4 regions of the Kitasatospora sp. NPDC008050 genome follow, and region 4 is predicted to be linked to each of the others. Evidence: riboswitches for the same ligand, from Rfam matches in the RefSeq annotation. Region 4 holds a riboswitch; each other region holds the start of a gene.

Region 1 (4,776 bases), on a different contig from region 4:
GGTCGACCAGGTCGAGCTGGTGGCCCGCCCGGGCGCCGAGAGCGCGGGCTGAGCCGGTCCCCACCAGGGGCTGCTGAAAAATCACCGCCGCGCACGCGACAATTGCATCGAGCGGTGAGTCACCGGGCGGTGAGTCAGGGTGTGCCGGCACAGGGCCGGGGCAGCCGCACAGACAGGATCGGAGCCGAGGACGCGATGGACGCAGCCAGCCAGGCCGCCGAGTCGCAGGGGCCCGTGCCCGCTGGCGGCGAACCGGCGGAGCCGACGGCCGACCTCGGCACCGAGCCGGCAACCGGTGCCGCCCGGCCGGAGCCGGCCCCGGAGGCCGTGGCCTCGGCGGAGCCCGGGGCGCAGGCAGCGCCCGGGGTGGAGGTGGAGCCCGGGGTGGAGACGGGGCCGGCCGAGCAGCTGGACCGCCCGCTGCCCGAGGGTGTGCGTCGGCGGGTGATCGGGCTGGCCGCGGACGCGCTCGGCGGACTGCCGCCCACCGACCTGCCGCCCACCCTGCGCCCGTACGCGAAGTTCACCCCCGCCCGGCGGGCCAAGTACGCCGGCACCGCGCTGGCCGCCGCACTGGAGGCCGAGCCGGTCTTCCGGCTGCGGATAGCGGACCGGCTGCGGCTGGGGCAGCCCGACCTGGTCAAGGCACTGGAGACCGGCCAGGTGCCGGGCGCCGCCGAGCCGCTGGACGTGGCGGCCGCGGCCTACCTGCTGCGCACCAGTGGCTGGACCAGGCTGGTCGCCGAGGCCGGCGAGCAGGCCGAGCGGGCCGGCGCACAGGACGCGGTGGCGGAGGCGGCCCGGCTGGTGGAGAAGCTCCAGGAGGAGCTGGCCGCCACCCGCGCGGCGGCCCGGGCCGATCTGGAGCGTCAGCGCGCGGACTCCGAGGGCATCCGCAAGGAGGTGGAGTCGCTGCGCAAGAAGGTGCGCACGCTGGAGAGCGACACCCGTCGAGCGCAGGCCGAGACCCGCAAGCTGCAGGCCGAGCTGGCCGCCGCCGCGGCCGCGGCCGGTACCGAGCGCGGGGCGGCCGAGAGCGAGAACCGGCGTCTGCGCCACCGGGTCGCCGAGTTGGAGAGCGCGCTGGAGACCGGCCGCCGCTCGGCCCGTGAGGGGCGCAGCGTGGAGGACATGCGGCTGCGGCTGCTGCTCGACACGGTGCTGCAGTCGGCGCAGGGCCTGCAGCGCGAGCTGGCGCTGCCGATCACCACGCTGCACCCGGCGGACCTGGTGGACGCGGTGGTGCCGAGTTCGGCCTCGCCGCACGACGTGGCCCGGCGCGGGCTGGCCGAGGACGATCCGGCGCTGCTGGACCAGCTGCTGGCCATCCCGCAGGTCCACCTGGTGGTGGACGGCTACAACGTGACCAAGACCGGCTACCCGACGCTGCCGCTGGAGAAGCAGCGGCTGCGCCTGCTGGGCGGCCTGGCGATGCTCGCCCAGCGCACCCAGGCCGAGGTGACCTGTGTCTTCGACGGGCAGGACCTGGACGTGCCGGTGATCATGGCGCCGCCGCGCGGTGTCCGGGTGCGGTTCAGCAGGACCGGGCAGACGGCGGACGAGCTGATCCGCCAGTTGGTGCGGGCCGAGCCGCAGGGGCGGCCGGTGGTGGTGGTCTCGACGGACCGCGAGGTGGCGGACGGCGTGCGCAAGGCCGGTGCGCGCCCGGTGGCCTCGGTACTGCTGCTGAACCGTCTCTCCCGCGGCTGATCAGCCGTCAGTCGGTCAAGGCCGATCATGTGAATGTTGCGTGAGGGCCTTGCGGGCGAGGGCAGTTCGTGACAGCAGGGGAGTGGCGCAGGGAAGTGATGTTCACTAGGGTCTGGCGTCAAACCTATTTTTCCGGTCACTCATCCGATCGGGTGAGGCCGGCAGAAGAAGGAGCGGTCCCTTGGCGTCCCATCGCCGTCCCAAGCAGTCGAGCCGCGCGCGGATCACCGTGCTCACCGCCGCTGCGGCGACCGCGGTCGCGCTCTCCTCGCAGACCGGGGCCTGGGCAGACCCCAAGCCGTCCATCCAGGACGTCAAGGCGCAGATCGACGACCTGAACAACCAGCAGGAGGCCGCCGCCGAGAAGTACGACGGCGCCAAGGAGCGCGGCGACCAGCTGCGCCAGCAGGCCTCCCAGCTGCAGGACGAGGTGGCCCGCACGCAGGACCAGCTGACCCAACTGCAGTCCGGGCTCGCGACGGTGGCGGGCGAGCAGTACCGCACCGGCGGGATCGACCCCACCGTGCAGCTGATGCTCAACTCCAACCCGCAGAACTACCTGGACCAGGCGTCCAGCATGCAGGTGGCGACCAGCACCGAGACGGACGCGCTCAAGTCGCTCCAGGGCGAGCAGCGCAAGCTGGACCAGGAGAAGAAGGAAGCCTCCGACACGCTGGCCCAGCTGGACGGCGCCACCCAGCAGTTGAACCAGGCCAAGGCGGATGTGCAGAGCAAGCTGGCCGCCGCGCAGAAGCTGCTCAACTCGCTGAGCGCCGCGGACCGGGCCTCGCTGGCCGCCGCCGACCGCGCCTCGCGCGGCAGCGCCCGCACCGACCTCGGCTCGCTCGACCTCCCGCCGGCCGCCGGCTACGCCGGCCAGGCGGTGCAGGCGGCGCTCAGCCGGCTCGGCGACTCCTACGTCTGGGGTGCCACCGGCTCCAGCACCTTCGACTGCTCGGGGCTGATGCAGTGGGCCTACGCGCAGGCCGGCGTCTCGCTGCCGCGCACCTCGCAGGAGCAGGCCACGGTGGGCACCGCGGTGCCGAGCCTGTCCCAGGCGCAGCCGGGCGACCTGATCATCTTCGGTGGCGACCGGCACCACGTGGGCATGTACATCGGCAGCGGCAAGATGGTGCACGCGCCGCACACCGGTGACGTGGTGCGGATCGCCGACCCCAACTCGATGGGTGAGTCGTACATCATCCGCCGGGTCTGACCCGCCGTCGCCCCGGCGCGCGCCGACTGCCTCTGAGCCCCCGTCACCCGTGTGGTGTGACGGGGGCCACTTGTTTGTATCCGGCATGATCACGCGCGGGTGATCTCCTTAGCACCCAGAGTCAAAGTTGGGCAGTTTTTCTGACAAGGATTTGAACGGATCACAGAGTTGTTACTAGGGTCGCTCATCAGACCGCCGCGATGGTGATCACCCGACCGGGGTGGCAGCGGAGGTTACCGCCGAGTCTGGAAAGCAGCACGGGCAGTTGACTGCCCGACGGGGACCCCCTCACCGGGGAGCTGCGGACCGGAGCCGGGGAACCACGTTCCTCGGGGTGAATCGGCGCCAGGTCGGCCGTCAGGCCGGTGAGGCGTCGTAGGGCATCTCTTCCAGCCCGAACCCGTCAGCTCACCCGGTAGGCGGTCGGAGGAAGAAGGATTCGTGGCGTCCCATCGTCGTCCCAAGCCCGTCGGCCGTACCCGTGCGTCGATTCTGACCGCGGCTGCCGCGACCGCCGTGGCGCTCTCCGCGCAGGGGGCGGCGCATGCCGACCCGGCGCCCTCGCTCGACCAGGTCAAGTCCCAGGTCGACGCCCTGAACAACCAGGCGGAGCAGGCCTCCCAGCAGTACGACGGCGCGCAGGCCAAGCAGCAGACCCTGCAGAAGCAGGTCAGTGACCTGCAGGATCAGGTGGCGCGGCAGCAGGACCAGGTGACCAACCTGCAGTCCGGGCTGGCCTCGGTGGCCGCCGACCAGTACGCCAACAACGGCATCTCGCCGACCGTGCAGCTGATGCTCTCCAGCAAGCCGGACGGCTTCCTGAGCCAGGCCAGCTCGCTCAACCAGATGAGCAGCACCGAGACCGAGACGCTGAAGCAGCTTCAGGAGCAGCAGCGCAAGCTCGACCAGGACAAGGCCGAGGCGCAGAGCAAGCTCTCCGAGCTGGACACCACCACGCAGCAGCTGAAGAGCGCCAAGGACGACGTCCAGGCCAAGTTGCAGCAGGCCCAGAACCTGCTCAACACGCTGACCGAGCAGCAGCGCCAGGCGATGGCCGCGGCCGAGGCCAAGGCTGCCGCAGACGCCAAGGCGGCGGCCGACCAGGCCGCCGCGCAGGCCAAGGCCGCCGCTGCCGCCAAGGCCCAGGCCGACGCGCAGTCCGCCTCGCGCGGCTCCTCCCGCACCGACCTGGGGAGCACCGGCTCCACGGCCGCCCCCAGCACCCCGAGTGCCGGCAGCTCGGCCGCGCAGGCCGCGATCGCCGCCGCCGTCGGCAAGCTGGGCTCGCCGTACGTCTACGGTGCCGCCGGGCCGAGCTCCTTCGACTGCTCGGGTCTGATGCAGTGGGCCTACGCGCAGGCCGGCGTCTCGCTGCCGCGCACCTCGCAGGAGCAGGCCTCGGCCGGCACCAACGAGGGCACCGACATCGCCAACGCCCAGCCCGGCGACCTGCTCGTCTTCTACAGCGACATGCACCACGTGGGCATGTACGTCGGCGGCGGCCAGATGATCCACGCCCCGCACACCGGCGCCGTGGTCCGCTACGAGTCGGCCACGGTGATGCCGATCGCGGCGATCATCCGCCCCTGACGCATGATCGCGGCGATCATCCGCCCCTGACGCACCGTCGTCCCCGAAGGCCCGGTCTCCTCCTGGAGGCCGGGCCTTCGGCGTTCGGCAGCCGTTCTGATGTCCGATTGGGGATCAAATATTCGTATCGGCAGGGGTTTGGACTCCTCTGTCCCGACTCGCTAACGTCTGCGCTCGGACCTCAGCTCCTGCGGGCCTCACCGGAGGCTCCAGGGGCTCCCTCGGCGATAGGAGTCGTCAGCGATGGCGAGCACACCCCC
Region 2 (4,776 bases), on a different contig from region 4:
GTTCCGCCACCCGGCCGGTGAGCGCTACCACTACTCCAACCCCGGCTACGCGCTGCTCGGCGCACTGGTGGCCAAGGTGCGCCGGCTGCCGTGGGGCGAGGTGCTGCGCCAGGAGGTGCTCGATCCGCTCGGCCTGAGCCGCACCACCGTGCTGCCGCAGGCTCCGCACGCGGGCGGGTTCGCCGTGCATCCGTGGGCGGATGTGATGCTCCCCGAGCCCCTCACCGACACCGGCCTGATGGCGCCGGCCGGCCAGCTCTGGTCCACGGCCGCCGACCTCGCCCGCTGGGCCTGCTTCCTGGCCGGCACCCTCCCGGGCGGCACGGAGAAGGTGCTGGCCCCCGCCAGCCTGGCCGAGATGCGCCGCCCGGCCGCCGGCCCGGACAGTGACGACTGGACCTCCTGCTACGGCCTGGGCCTGCAGCTGCTCCGGCAGGACGGACGGCTGCTGGCCGGTCACACCGGTTCGATGCCCGGCTTCCTGGCCTACCTGTGGTTCAGCACCGAGGACGACGTGGCGGCGATCACCCTCAGCAATGTCACCGCCGGCTCCGCGCTCGCGACGGTCGCTCCCGACCTGCTCCGGATCGTGGCCGAGCGCGAACCGCTGCTGCCCGCCGCCTGGCGCCCGTTCACCGACGCCGATCCCGCCCTGCTGGCGCTGACCGGCCCCTGGTACTGGGGCCCCACGGCGCTGGCCCTGCACCTGCGGGCGGACCGGTCCCTGGAGCTCACCGCGCTCAGCGGCCCCGCCCGCACCTCCCGCTTCGCGCCCGAGCCGGACGGCAGCTGGACCGGCCTGGACGGCTACTACGCGGGCGAGCCGCTGCGTGTGGTGCGCGCCGAGGACGGCGCGGTCAGCCACCTCGACCTGGCCGGCTTCGTGCTGACCCGCGGCCCCTACCACCCGGCCGCGGCGGTGCCCGGCGACGTCGACCCGCAGGGTTGGCACGCGGGCTGACGGGGGGCGGGCTGACGGAATTTCATATCACGGGGCGATAACGATGCGAATCGTTATCGCCCCTCCAGCTTCGGCATGAGACACCTCACATTGCCCTGTGACAGGTCCTTCTGGCTTGAGATAGGACCTTCGACCTGTCTACGGTGCATGCCGTTCGTCTCCACACGAACCCCGCTCCCCGGAACGCCGAATCCTGCCGCCGGATGGAACGGGCACTGTGCACCACAGCACCACGGCAGGGGCGGGGGACCCAAGGTAAGTCGCCCCACCTGGAGCACGACTCCGGGCGGGGCTAGGGGTGAAGCCGCGCATTGCGCGGCCGGGCAACTCCAGCCCGAATCCGACAGCTCACCTCGCAGGCGTGGGAGAGGAAAAGCTTTTCATGATGTCCGTCAACGGTCGTCCCAGCCTGCCCAGCCGCGCCACCATCAAGCGCGCGATCGCCACCGCCGTCATCGTGGCCGCCGGCGCCGGTCTGCCCATGATCACCGCCGGTGGCGCCAGCGCCGCTCCGCTCCACTCCGGTTCGCACGGCCACGCCGCGCAGCACCAGTCGGCGGCTGTCGCCCCGGCCGCGGCCCCCCAGGCCGCCACCCCCGCCGCGGCCCCGGCCGCCCAGGCTCCCGCCGGCTACACCGTGCAGGACGGCGACTGGCTGTCCAAGATCGCCACCAGCCACAACGTGCAGGGCGGCTGGCAGAAGCTCTACGACCTGAACAAGTCGGTGCTCGTCGGCGGCCCGGACATGATCTACCCCGGCCAGCACCTCGCGCTGGGCGACGGCCAGGCTCCGGCCCAGGCGCAGACCCCCGCCCCGGCCCAGGCTCCGGCTGCGACCCAGGCGCCGGCTCCGGCTCCGGCTCCGGCTCCGAAGAGCGCCCCGGCCGCCCCGGTCGCCACCGCTGCTCCGGCCCTGAGCGCCAACGCCAGCGTCGCCTCGCTGCAGGCGCTCGCCGCCTCGATCGTCCCGGCCGACCAGCTGGCGTCGTTCGACCAGATCATCACCCACGAGAGCGGCTGGAGCGTCACCGCCACCAACCCGAGCTCCGGCGCCTACGGCCTGCCGCAGGCCCTGCCCGGCAACAAGATGGCCTCGGTCGGCTCGGACTGGGCGACCAACCCCGCCACCCAGATCAAGTGGGCGCTGCAGTACATGAACCAGACCTACGGCAGCCCGAACCAGGCCTGGGTCTTCTGGCAGGCCCACCAGGCGTACTGATCACCCCGGTGATCAGCGGTCCCGGGTCGGGCTCCGCCGAGCGGTAGCGCCCGGCGGATCTCACCCGGCAGATCGCGCCCAACGAATCGCGCCCCACGAATCGCACTCAGCGGATCGCTTCAGCCGTCGGCCGGACCACGGGTTCCCCAACCCGTGGCCGGCCGACGGCTTTTGGCGCTGCCGCCTCCTCGTGCGTCGGGCGTCGGGCGCCGTGCGCCGTGCGCCGTGCGCCGTGCGTCGGGCGATCCGGTGTCAGTCCGCCGCGCCGTACCGCACCAGGTAGCCCGCCAGCCGCGCGATGTCCTCGTCGGTCCATTCCGTGAACCGCTCGGTGAACGACTCGCGGCGCATCTCGTACGCATGCCGGAGCAGTGCCAGGCCCTGCTCGCTCGGGCGCAGGATCTGCCCTCGGTGATCCTCCGGATCCACCTCGCGGCTGAGCAGTCCCAGCTTCTCCAGCGCGCCGACCTGCCGGCTCACGGTCGACTTGTCGAGCATGAAGTAGGCGGCCAGGTCCGCCGCCCGGCAGCCACCGCGTTCGTACATCAGGTCGAGGATGCTGTACGTCACCAGGGAGAGCCCCGGATGCAGCTGTGAGGCCTTGTGCCGGGCCCGCCGGGCGAAGGCGGTCAGCTCGCGCTGGATGATCTCGATCGACTCGTCTCGCCCCGACACGCGTGACCTCTTCCTCTCCCGTAGTGGTTGCGTATTACAACATATTTGCCACTGGCGCCGCCACTGGACCCGCACCGATCGAGACCACAGCATGCCAGACGGCTCGATCACAGCCGGTAATCTGTGGATGACAGATCCGAGAAGTCGCCAAGCGCGGCCTGGCTGGCGTCGCGGGGTGCGCATGGACCTGATTCCACCGGCGGACGGAGCCCCCCGGCCCCGCGACGAGCGCTTCGGCGCCGAGCTGCGCCGGCTGCGCACCGAGCGCGGCCTGTCGCTCAGCGCCCTCTCCCGCCTGCTGCACTACAGCAAGGGCTACCTCAGCAAGATCGAGAACGGCAGCAAGCCCGCCGGCCATGACCTGGCCCGCCGCTGCGACGAGCTGCTGCGCGCCGACGGTTCGCTGCTGCGGCTGACCGAAGCCGCCGAGCCCGGGCCGACCTGGCCCGCCTCCGACAGCGCCCCGCCACCGGAACTCGACCTCCCCTGCCCCTACCTCGGGCTGGCCGCCTTCGGCCCGCAGGACGCCCGCTGGTTCGCGGGCCGCGACAACGCGCTCGCCGCACTGCTCGACCGGCTGGCCGAGCGGGCGGGGCAGGGGCCGCTCGCGCTGGTCGCCCCCTCGGGCGCGGGCAAGTCCTCCCTGCTGCGGGCCGGTCTGCTGCCCGCCCTCCAGCGCGGCGACCTGCCGTCCGCGCACCCTGGGGGCCGCCGCGTGCTGGTCTGCACACCGACCGCGCGGCCGCTCTCGGTCCTGCGTCGACTCCTCGACACCGTGTCGGCCTCCTCCACCGAGCCCGCCCCCGGGCCCGTCCCGCTCCCGTCCCCCAGCACCGAGGCCTCGCCGACACCAACGGCCGAGCCAAGAGTCTCACCCTCTACCTCACCTTCACTTGTGAGCGCGACCGCCGCGGGCCCGGCCCCTGCTCCGGTGCCGGGGGCGGGGTCGGTGCCGGTCGTCGGACCGGCCCTGATCGTGGACCAGTTCGAGGAGGTCTTCACCCTCTGTCCCGATCCCGCCGAGCGGCACGCCTTCATCCAGGCCCTCTGCGAACTCGCCACCGTCCCGGACGGCAGACCCGCCGCCGAGGCCACCCTCGTCGTGCTGGGTGTGCGCGCCGACTTCTGCGGGCGCTGCCTCGATCATCCGGAGCTGGTCCCCGTCTTCACCCGCGGCCTGCTCGCACTGGGTCCGATGACCGGCGCGGAACTCCACGAGGCGATCACCCGCCCGGCCGCGGAGGCCGGCCTGCTGCTGGAGCCTGGGCTGGTCGAAGTCCTGCTGCGCGACCTCGGACCGGTGGAGCTGCCGCCCTCCGGTCCGCCCGACCGGCGTGCCGCGACCGCCGTGCTCCCCCTCCAACCGGGCGTAGCCGGCGTGCTCCCGCTGCTCTCGCACGCGCTGCTCGCCACCTGGCAGTACCGCGAGGGGCGGGCCCTGACCGTGGCGGGCTATCTGCGCACCGGCGGGGTGCACGGTGCGATCGCGGCCACCGCCGAAAGCCTCTTCGCCGGTCTGTCCGCCGACGGTCGGCAGACGGCCCGGCAACTGCTGCTCCGCCTGATCCACCTGAGCGAGGAGAACGAGGCGACCCGCCACCCGGTGGCCCACCAGCAGTTGCTGACCTGGCTGTCCGCTCCCGAACCACCACCGGGTCAGGGCGGGCCGGCCGATCTGCCCGAGGGACGCCCCGCCCGGCCGCTCCCGCGATCACGGCCGCACCCGCGTCAACCGGCGCTGCGACGGCTGCTGCCGCGCACCGCCGCCATGCCCGTACCACTGCCGCGCACTCCGCAGGCCAACCCCGGTCACCGGGCCACGGCGGTGCTCGACGCCTTCGTCCATGCCCGGCTGATCACCGTCGACAGCCAGACGGTGCTGATCACCCATGAGGCGCTGATCCGGGCCTGGCCGCGGCTG
Region 3 (4,776 bases), on a different contig from region 4:
GCCGCACGCCGAACGGGGGGTGCCATCGCCAGCCGTCCGGCCTAGCGGTCGACCAGCCGACGTCTACTGAGATGGATGTGACGGAATATCACATCAGCAAGCGTTGATTTGAGCGCCGCGGCATGCCAGGCTCGTCCCAGCCCCGCCAGGCGCCCGTCACACACCCTCCGACGTAGCCCCGCCACGCACCTCACGCCACCTCACACCACCGCGCGCCACTGCTCGCCGCCGTGCGCGCCCCCAGTCCGGCCTGGGCCGGGAACCATTCCCCTGCCCGGCCCAGGCCCTCAGCCCTCAGCCCTCAGCCCTCAGCATGCGGCATCAGCGAACCGACTCGGCGTCAGCTCGGATCGCGCTCCGCCGAGGCCGCGCGCTGCGCCTCCGCGGCCAGCACCGTCGCCAGGCCCTCGTCGCGGATCCGCCGGTCGAGGTAGAGCAGCCCGTCGGTGAGCGGCAGCAGCGGCGCGGCCAGCGCCGTCGCCAGCCCGTAGGCGAGCAGCACACAGCCGATCAGGAAGAGCACACCGAAGGGCGTGGGCACGCTCTGGGTGACGCTCCCGCCGTACTGGTCGATCCGATCGGTCGTGCTGGTGGTGGCCGACATGACCACCACGCCGATGATCATCGCGGGCACGGTGAGCACCTGGGCGGCGAACGAACCGATCATCCGGACCACGTACGGGATGCCCAGACTGCGCCACCAGGAGCCCTTGTTGAGCCGCCAGGCCCGGCGGATCGCCGCCACCGGCCGCTGGTTCTCCAGCACCACCACCGGCACCAGCAGCGCCAGCCGCACCGCGGCATAGCCGCCGAACACCGCGGCGGGCACCAGCAGACAGGCGAGCAGCACGCCGAAGACGGCCGCACTGCCGGTGGCCAGCCCGATCAGCGCCGCGGGCACCACCGCCGCCAGCAGGCCGCCCAGCGCGGCCAGGCCCAGCAGCAGTTGGGCGCGGGCCACCCGCCCCAGGTAGGGACGGCTCTCCGACCAGAGCCGGCCGGCCGTCACCCGCCGGCCGATCGCTGCGTGCCGCAGCACTGCCGTGCTCACGGTGCTCGCCACCAGCGAGAACCCCCAGAAGCAGCAGAGCAGGACAAGCACCCCGACGACCGCCGTGACACCCACGGTGGCCGCCTGATCGTCGGTCAGCTGGTAGTCCACCTGGTTGCGGGCGTCGTCGATGATGCCGCTGACCGCGCTGTAGCCGACCGCCAGACAGACCCCGCAGAGCCCGAGCACGACCAGCGCCGCGACCGACAGCGGGATCAGCAGCGGCTTGGCGTACTGGCGCAGGGTGCGGAAGACACCGCTGATCACCTCACCGATGCCCAGCGGGGTCAGCGGTATGACGCCGGGCCTGGGCGGCGGCGGCCGGTAGCCCCAGGCGAGGCCGGGCGGCGGCCAGCCACCCTGGTACGGCGCGGGGCCGGGGTACGGTCCCGGGCCCGGGTACCGCGCGGGATCCGGCCGGCGCACCGGCTCCGCGTCCGGATCCGGTGCCCGCCACACATCGTCGGCGCTCATCGCTCTGCTCTCCCCCGTGGTGCTCCGCCCGTGAAGCACCAGAGCGTACGGGAGCCGCCCACTGCGCACAGCCCCGGGGTTGCCGGGCCGGTGTACCGGCCGCCACCAGCGCCGACGCGCTCTCGGCAGCCGGTACGGGCGCGGTGGTCACCCCGTGCTGTACCAGTCCCAGGGCAGCAGCCCGTGGTTCGGCAGGTGCGCCTCGCGGGTGCTGATGGTGATCAGCGGGCGGTCCTTCCAGATGCTCGCGTCGTTGGAGCGCAGGCACAGCTCGGTGCGAGCGTGGTCGGTGTTGGCGACCAGCACGAGCACCGTCTCCTTGCGCAGGTGCTCGAAGACCGCGCGGTCCGGATCGGTCAGCACGGCGCGCAGCCGGGCCCGGTCGGCCAGCCGCAGCCGGCCCCGGTCGCCGTAGCCGAGCGGCCGGGCCTCGGCGGTCGTTCTGGCCACGCCCCGAGCGAGTATCAGCAAGGGCAGCAGGGTGGGGATCCGGCCCGGATCGGTGACCCCCTCCCCCTGGGCCGCGCGATAGATGGCCAGGCCCAGCAGCGTGCGCACGGCCTCCAGGTCGCCGCCGGCGACTCTGGGGTCATGGCCGGCGGCCCAGCGGGTCAGACCGAGGGCCCAGTACATCGACACCTCCAGCGCCGAGGCCTTGCCCATCAGCGCGGAGTCCACCTCCCACCACCAGTGCGGATCGCCCTCGGCCGCTTCGACGGCCGGCTCCAGCTCGTGCACAGCCCACCTCCCGGTGCGCCCGCCCACACCCGGGCCCGGGCGCGCCCTTCTATCGTGCTGCGCACGCGCCGCGGTGTCCGTCGATCGGGCAAACCCGCGCACCGGGCCGGCCGGGCCGCCGCACCGGCCCGCCCGGCCCGGTTTCACACCCCTGTTCCGCCCTGGGCTCAGGGGGTCTGGCCGTAGAAGTGCTCCACGTGCAGCTTGACCACGAGCCGGCGATCGCGGACCATCGCGGCCCGGTAGTCGTCCCAGTCGGGGTGCTCGCCGTCGAGCGTGCGGTAGAGGTCGATCAGTTCCTCCACCGTGTCGTCGTCGGGCGCCGCGGCCACCGGCGTCAGCTCGGCGGTGCCCTCGGCCACCGCCCAGGTCCAGAAGTCCTCGCTGGTCGCGTACAGGCTCGCCCGCGGGTCCCGGGCCAGGTTCTTCGCCTTCACCCGGTCCGCCGTGACGGAGACCCGGATCAGCTCCTCGGCCGGGTCGAAGGCGTAGCGGATGTTGGACAGCTGCGGCCGCCCGTCCCGCTTCAGGGTCACCAGCACCCCGTTGGTCCGGGAGGCGAAAAGCTCACGGATCTTGGCATCGTCGGCCATGGGCCTCTCCTCTGCGTCGAGTTGACGGTTCTTCGGTCGATGACGGTTCCAGCGCCCAACCTAGCTGCGGACAGTGGGCCGCCGGGCGGCTTGGGTGCCGACCGGGCGGGCGGACCTGACGCAGTACGCGCAAGAGGTGTCGGTACAGAGCATCGCGCAGCTTCCGTGATTCTTGTGTGACGTGTGCGATGCGGGGTTGTTATCGGAGTGATGATCCGTCTAGTCTCCCTGCAACCCGCCTACGCGGGTGCCCGGACGAGGTACGCCGAGTCCTGCCCACCGCGCTCCGGGTCCTCGATCACCGACCTCTGGGCAGGGGCGGGGGACCCAGGTTTCAATGCCGTCCCCAACACGGCTAGGGGTGAAGCCGTCCACCGGATCCGTCCGGGCGGACGGCCGGGCCAGCCTCCCGGCCCGAACCCGACAGCTCACCTCGCAGGCGTGCGGAGAGGGATGTTCCATGGGCATATCCGGGGTGTTCTCAGGCCCGGGCCGGCACCGCCGCCCGACCCAGACCGAGCGCGCCGTGACCGCCGCGACGGTGGCCGGCGTCGGCGTCGCCCTGCCGCTGCTCACCGCGACCGGCGCGCACGCCGCCCCGGTCAGCACCTGGGACTCGCTCGCCCAGTGCGTCACCGGCGGCAACTGGACCGCGGACACCGGCGACGGCTACTACGGCGGACTGCATCTCACCCAGCGCCAGTGGGTCGCGAACGGCGGCGACCAGTACGCGGCGCAGGCCTCGCACGCCACCCAGGCGCAGCAGATCGCCGTGGCCGAGCAGTTGCTCGCCGGCCAGGGTCCGAGCGTCTGGGGCAGCTGCGCGGCGGTGGCCGGGCTGACCGCGCCGACCACCAGCACGCCGGTGAGCACGCCGACGCCCGCGCCCCCGGCGACCAGCACGCCGGCCCCGGTCGGCACGCCCACGCCCGTCGGCTCGCCCGCGCCGGTGACCGCGCCCACCACGGCGCCCACGCCCGGCTCCACGCCCACGACGACGCCCACCACCCCGGCGCCGCCCACCACCCCGGCTCCCGGTACGCCGAGCGCCGGCGCCCCCGGCACGGGCATGCCCAGCGGAGCGCCGACGGCGCCGACCACCGCACCGTCCACTGCTCCGACCAGCGGCCCGACCACTGCGACCGCTGCGCCGACCCCGAACGCGCCCGCGCCGGGCACCCCGGCGCCCAGCACCAGCCCGAACCCGACGGCGACCACGCCCCCGGCCGCTCCGACCGCCCCCGGCCCGCAGTCGAGCAGCGCACCGAGCACCCCGTCCCCGCTGGCCCCGGCCCCCGGCAGCGCGCAGACGCCGACCGGCGGCACCACCCCGATCGCCCCCGTGGCACCCGCACCGACCGCGCCCGCGGCCCCGGTCGGCCCCACCGGCCAGGTGGCCCCGACCGGCCAGAGCGACGCCGGTCAGGGCTACACCGTGCAGAGCGGCGACTCGCTCTGGGCCATCGCGACGGACCACCACGTCGACAACTGGCAACAGCTCTACCAGCAGAACCTCGGCACCGTCGGTGGCAACCCCAACCTGATCTTCCCCGGACAGCACCTGCAGCTTCCTTCCTAAGGCCTGTCCGGCGGTGCCCGGTGGGCGGTCACCGGGCACCGCCGGGCACCGTCAGAATGGAGCCATGTCCCGACGCAGCAACCGCACCCGCGCGGCCGAGCCCGCCCCCGTCACCGCGCCCGCCGCGAGCGACGGATCAGTCCCCTGCCCCTGCGGCCTGCCCGCCGCCTACGCCGACTGCTGCCGCCGGCTGCACCGGGGCGAGGCCCAGGCGGCCACCGCCGAGCAGCTGATGCGATCGAGGTTCAGCGCCTTCGTGGTCAACGACGGCGCCTATCTGCTGCGCAGCTGGCACCCGCGGACCCGCCCTGCGGTCGTCGACTTCGACGCGGGGCTGCACT
Region 4 (4,776 bases):
CCACCCTACGGGGCGACGGCCGGGGCATCGGTCAGGCGTGCTGCGAAGCGGTGCTCAGCCTTCGAACTCGGGGCTCGAACTCGGGGCCCGGACTCAGCCCTCGAAGCGGAACCGCGGGAACGCGGCGCGGCCGGCGTACTCGGCGGCGTCGTCGAGGATCTCCTCGATGCGCAGCAGCTGGTTGTACTTGGCGACGCGCTCGGAGCGGGCCGGGGCACCGGTCTTGATCTGGCCGCAGTTGGTGGCGACGGCCAGGTCGGCGATGGTGACGTCCTCGGTCTCACCGGAGCGGTGCGACATCATGCAGCGGTAGCCGTTGCGCTGGGCCAGCTCGACGGCGTCCAGGGTCTCGGTCAGCGAGCCGATCTGGTTGACCTTCACCAGCAGCGCGTTGGCGGTGCCGGTCTCGATGCCCTGGGCCAGGCGGGCCGGGTTGGTCACGAACAGGTCGTCACCGACCAGCTGGACCTTGGCGCCCAGCTTGTCCGTCATGGCCTTCCAGCCGTCCCAGTCGGACTCGTCCAGCGGGTCCTCGATGGAGACCAGCGGGTAGTTGTCGACCAGGTCGGCGTAGTAGTCGATCAGCTCGGCCGCGGACAGCGGCTTGCCCTCGAACTGGTAGGCGCCGTCCTTGTAGAACTCGGAGGCGGCCACGTCCAGCGCCAGCGCGACGTCCTTGCCGGGCACGTAGCCGGCCTTCTTGATCGCCTCGGTGATCAGGTCCAGCGCCTCGCGGTTGCTGTCCAGGTTCGGCGCGAAGCCGCCCTCGTCGCCCAGGCCGGTGGACAGGCCGCGCTCCTTCAGCACGCCCTTGAGCGTGTGGTAGACCTCCACGCCCCAGCGCACAGCCTCGGAGAAGGACTCCGCGCCGATCGGGGCGATCATGAACTCCTGGATGTCGACGTTGGAGTCGGCGTGCGACCCACCGTTGAGGATGTTCATCATCGGGACCGGCAGCACGTGCGCGTTCGGGCCGCCGAGGTAGCGGAACAGCGGCAGGTCGCTGGCCTCGGACGCGGCGTGCGCGACGGCGAGCGAGACGCCCAGGATCGCGTTGGCGCCCAGCGAGGACTTGTCCGGGGTGGCGTCCAGGTCGAGCATCGCCTGGTCGATCAGCCGCTGCTCGGTGGCGTCGTAGCCGACCAGCTCCGGGCCGATCTGCTCGATGACGGCGAGGACGGCCTTCTCCACGCCCTTGCCGAAGTAGCGGTTCTTGTCACCGTCGCGCAGCTCCAGCGCCTCGAACGCGCCGGTGGAGGCGCCGGACGGGACAGCGGCACGGCCGGTGCTGCCGTCGTCGAGGCCGACCTCGACCTCGACCGTGGGGTTGCCGCGCGAGTCGAGAATCTCACGGGCGACGACGACATCAATGGACGGCACGAGGCATCTCCTAGGCGGAAGCGGTCCTGCGGACGTGGAACGGAGTCGTTACGACCAGAGCCTAACCGCACCGGCCCCCGGGGCCATCCAGGCCTGGGTCCCGTCTCACGGTGTGGCTCCGGTACCCACGAGTAGTTCACCCGAAAGCGCGCGGGGCGTCGCCCGGGCCGTCGCCCGGGGCGCCCCGCGCACGGTTCGTCAGCCGAAGCGCAGCTGCTGGCCCGGCATGATCAGGTTCGGATCGCCGCCCACCGTCGAGTGGTTGGCCTGGTAGAGCTGCTGCCAGCCGCCGCTCAGGTGCTGGGCCTGGGCGATGGTGGAGAGGGTGTCACCGGCCTGCACGGTGTAGCCGTGACCCGCCGGGGCACCGGTCTGCGCGGTGGGCGCGGCGGCGGCCGGGGCCTGGGCCGGCACCTGGACGGGGGTCTGGACCTGGACGGGCGCCTGGGCCGGGGCGGCGAACTGGTTGTAGACGCTCTGGTGGCTGGTCCAGTACCAGCCGCCGTCCTTCTCGTACCAGAACACCTTGCCGCCCGCGTCCCAGCCGGCCTGGCCCGGGAAGCTCGGGGTGGCCGACTGCTGAGGCTGCGTCTGCTGCTGGGCCTGCGGCTTCGACTGCTGGGCCGTCGGCTGCGCCTGCGACGCGCTCTGCTGCTGGGCGGCGCCCGAGTCGGCGCTCGCGTCGACGCCGGCCGGCGCCCCGCCCTTGCTCAGCCCGGCCTTGACCGAGCAGACCGGCCAGGCACCCGGGCCCTGGTCCGCCAGCACCCGCTCGGCGACCGAGATCTGCTGGGCCTTGCTGGCCTGGTTGGCCTGCGCGGCGTACTGGGTGCCGCCGTAGGCGGCCCAGGTCGAGGAGGTGAACTGCAGGCCGCCGTAGAAACCGTTGTGGGTGTCGATCGACCAGTTGTTGGTGCTCTCGCAGTTGGCGACCTGGTCCCAGACCGAGACCGGAGCAGCGTGTGCGCTGGTCGCGGTGAGCAGCGGGACCGCCAGACCGACACCGGCGACGCCGGCCGCGGCGATCGCCTTCTCGGTCTGGGTACGACGGCGGTGCCGGCCGTTGCCAGTGAGCAGCATGAAGCTATCCCTCTCCGCACGCCTGCGAGGTGAGCTGTCGGGTTCGGGCCCGTGAGGTTGGCCCGGCCGCTGACGCGGCTTCACCCCTAGCCGTGGGAGACGGCAGAAAATCCTGGGTCCCCCGCCCCTGCCCGGGTGTCGGTCGGTGTCCCGGCAGCGCGGCGGGCAGGACTCGGCGTTCCGCGCTTCGGGGTTCGCAGCAGCGAACTCCAGGGAGGGTAAGCAGATTGACGGACCGATCACAAGCTCATATCGCGTACATCACATCAAAATTACGGAGTGCGGTCGATCGCCTACCAACAGGTCTTGTTTGTCCGGATTGATGGGCATTCAAACCGCACAGGAGAACGGTCTTCGACACGCCGTCAGAACTGCCGTTCCGTCACTTGCCCGACAACTCGGGCGTAAACGAAACAGGGAGTTCGCGCAGGCCACGCATGATCAGACCGCCACGCCAGCGCAGTTCGGCCGGGTCCGCGGCCAGCTGGAGGTCGGGCAGCCGGGTCAGCAGGGTGGCCAGCGCACGCTGGCCCTCAAGTCGGGCCAGCGGCGCGCCGATGCAGTAGTGGATGCCGTGTCCGAAGCCGAGGTGCGGGTTGTCCCGGCGGGCCAGGTCCAGGGTGTCCGGGCGGTCGAACCTGGCCGGGTCCCGGTCGGCCGCCGCGAGCACCACCAACACCGGGTCCCCCACCGGGATCTCCACCCCGCCGATGGTCAGCGGTGCGGTGGCGAACCGCCAGGTGGCCAGCTCCACCGGGCCGTCGAAGCGCAGCAACTCCTCGATGCCGGTGGCCAGCAGCTCGCTCTCGCCGCGCACGATGGACTCCTGCAGCCGGGCCCGCTGCAGCGACTGGTTCATCAGCGAGTACAGGCCGTTGCCGATCAGGTTGACGGTGGTCTCGAACCCCGCGAAGAGCAGGATGAACGCCATCGCCGCGGCCTCGTTCTCGGTGAGGTGCTCGCCGTGGTCGCCGGCCCGGATCAGCCCCGAGATCAGGTCGTCCCCGAGGTCGGCCCGCTTACGGTGGATCAGCTCCGCCAGGTAGGTCCGCATCCGCTTGACCGCGCGCGCCACGCCGCCGCGCGGGCCGCCGCCATGTCGGATCATCATCCCGGCCCAGTCCCGGAAGTCGTCCTGGTCCTCGGCCGGCACGCCGAGCAGATCGCAGATCGCGTAGATCGGCAGCGGGAAGGCGAACTCGTGGATCAGGTCGGCCGAGCCACGCGCCGCGAAGCCGTCGATCAGCCGGTCCGTCAGCTGCTGCACCCGGGGCTCGAACTCGGCCACCGTACGCGGGGTGAAGGCCTTGGAGACCAGCCGGCGCAGCCGGGTGTGGTCGGGCGGGTCGATGTTCAGCAGGTGCGTCATCAGGTCCGCCTGACGCTCCCCCGGGATCCCCACCCGTCCCGTGCGGTGCGCCTGCTCACTGTGGTGCGCCGGGTTCTTGGAGAGCCGGGCGTCGGCCAGCGCCTGCCGGGCGTCCACATATCGGGTGACCAGCCAGGCGTCAACCCCGCTCGGCAGGGTGGTGCGGTGCACCGGCGCGTGTTCCCGCAGCCAGGCGTACGCCGGGTAGGGGTCGGCCGCGAACTCCCAGGTGAAGAGGGTGGGCGGGGGCGAATCAGGCTGGTCGGACATGTTCTGACCGTATCCGGTCCCCGGGAGGAGTGAGTCTGGTCACCTGGCGGGTAATCCCTGTTGCGGAGGGTCAGCTGGAGCCTACGATCCTCCGATACGTGGTGGTGGGCCCCGCAGTGCGGCGGTGCCCCCAGGGAGGAGCAGGCCATGCGGGTAGCCGGGGCAGTGGTGGTTATCGCGGTACTCAACGGCGGCGACGGCGACGGGCCGGCCCGTCGGTTCGCCGCGGCGGGCGCCGCCGGCCTGCTGATCGCCGACCCCCGGGTCGGGGTCGCCGAGGACCTGGCCACCGCCCTGGACCGGATCGGCTGCCCGGTGATCGGCGTCAGCTCCGACATCCACCAGCCCAGCGACATCGCCGCGCTGGTCGACACCGCCGAGAAGCACCTGGGCCCGATCGACCTGTTCTGCGTGGCCGGCCCGGACGGCGAGAAGATCGTCACGATGGCCGAGCTGCCCGGCCGGCTGCACCGCCTGGCCGAGCTGCTCGACCCGCTGAGCGAGGCGATCGGCGAGGCCCTGGGCCAGGCCGTCCCGGCGCAGCGCCGGGCTCAGCTCGCCGACAGCCCCTCGGCGGTCCGCACGGCCTCCCGGTAGCCGCGCGCGGCCGCCCGCAGCGCCGCGTCCGGGTCCACCTTCGCGTCGTGGGCCCGCTGCACCACGGCCAGCAGCAGCGC

Evidence for each region. A riboswitch is a leader RNA that binds a small molecule or an ion and turns the genes downstream of it on or off. The one in region 4 is predicted to bind cyclic di-AMP.
Region 1: linked by a shared signal. The riboswitch ahead of ACFZB9_RS01595 (NlpC/P60 family protein) and the one ahead of ACFZB9_RS05085 (transglycosylase family protein) in region 4 are both predicted to bind cyclic di-AMP.
Region 2: linked by a shared signal. The riboswitch ahead of ACFZB9_RS24030 (LysM peptidoglycan-binding domain-containing protein) and the one ahead of ACFZB9_RS05085 (transglycosylase family protein) in region 4 are both predicted to bind cyclic di-AMP.
Region 3: linked by a shared signal. The riboswitch ahead of ACFZB9_RS27045 (transglycosylase family protein) and the one ahead of ACFZB9_RS05085 (transglycosylase family protein) in region 4 are both predicted to bind cyclic di-AMP.

What each region holds. Positions count from the first base shown of each region.
Region 1 covers NZ_JBIBIJ010000001.1:382,115-386,890, reverse strand. The annotation lists gene ACFZB9_RS01610 (hypothetical protein) at 1-52, shown strand, start outside; gene ACFZB9_RS01605 (NYN domain-containing protein) at 196-1,710, shown strand; gene ACFZB9_RS01600 (NlpC/P60 family protein) at 1,892-2,926, shown strand; cyclic di-AMP (ydaO/yuaA leader) riboswitch at 3,214-3,364, shown strand; gene ACFZB9_RS01595 (NlpC/P60 family protein) at 3,368-4,516, shown strand; gene ACFZB9_RS01590 (NlpC/P60 family protein) at 4,760-4,776, shown strand, end outside.
Region 2 covers NZ_JBIBIJ010000012.1:184,062-188,837, forward strand. The annotation lists gene ACFZB9_RS24025 (serine hydrolase domain-containing protein) at 1-961, shown strand, start outside; cyclic di-AMP (ydaO/yuaA leader) riboswitch at 1,213-1,338, shown strand; gene ACFZB9_RS24030 (LysM peptidoglycan-binding domain-containing protein) at 1,344-2,180, shown strand; gene ACFZB9_RS24035 (MarR family winged helix-turn-helix transcriptional regulator) at 2,433-2,855, opposite strand; gene ACFZB9_RS24040 (helix-turn-helix domain-containing protein) at 3,037-4,776, shown strand, end outside.
Region 3 covers NZ_JBIBIJ010000016.1:70,732-75,507, reverse strand. The annotation lists gene ACFZB9_RS27060 (hypothetical protein) at 341-1,525, opposite strand; gene ACFZB9_RS27055 (hypothetical protein) at 1,673-2,263, opposite strand; gene ACFZB9_RS27050 (PPOX class F420-dependent oxidoreductase) at 2,431-2,856, opposite strand; cyclic di-AMP (ydaO/yuaA leader) riboswitch at 3,146-3,314, shown strand; gene ACFZB9_RS27045 (transglycosylase family protein) at 3,383-4,435, shown strand; gene ACFZB9_RS27040 (YchJ family protein) at 4,500-4,776, shown strand, end outside.
Region 4 covers NZ_JBIBIJ010000002.1:361,013-365,788, reverse strand. The annotation lists gene eno (phosphopyruvate hydratase) at 94-1,380, opposite strand; gene ACFZB9_RS05085 (transglycosylase family protein) at 1,579-2,460, opposite strand; cyclic di-AMP (ydaO/yuaA leader) riboswitch at 2,466-2,614, opposite strand; gene ACFZB9_RS05080 (cytochrome P450) at 2,843-4,099, opposite strand; gene ACFZB9_RS05075 (hypothetical protein) at 4,247-4,696, shown strand; gene ACFZB9_RS05070 (MazG family protein) at 4,651-4,776, opposite strand, start outside.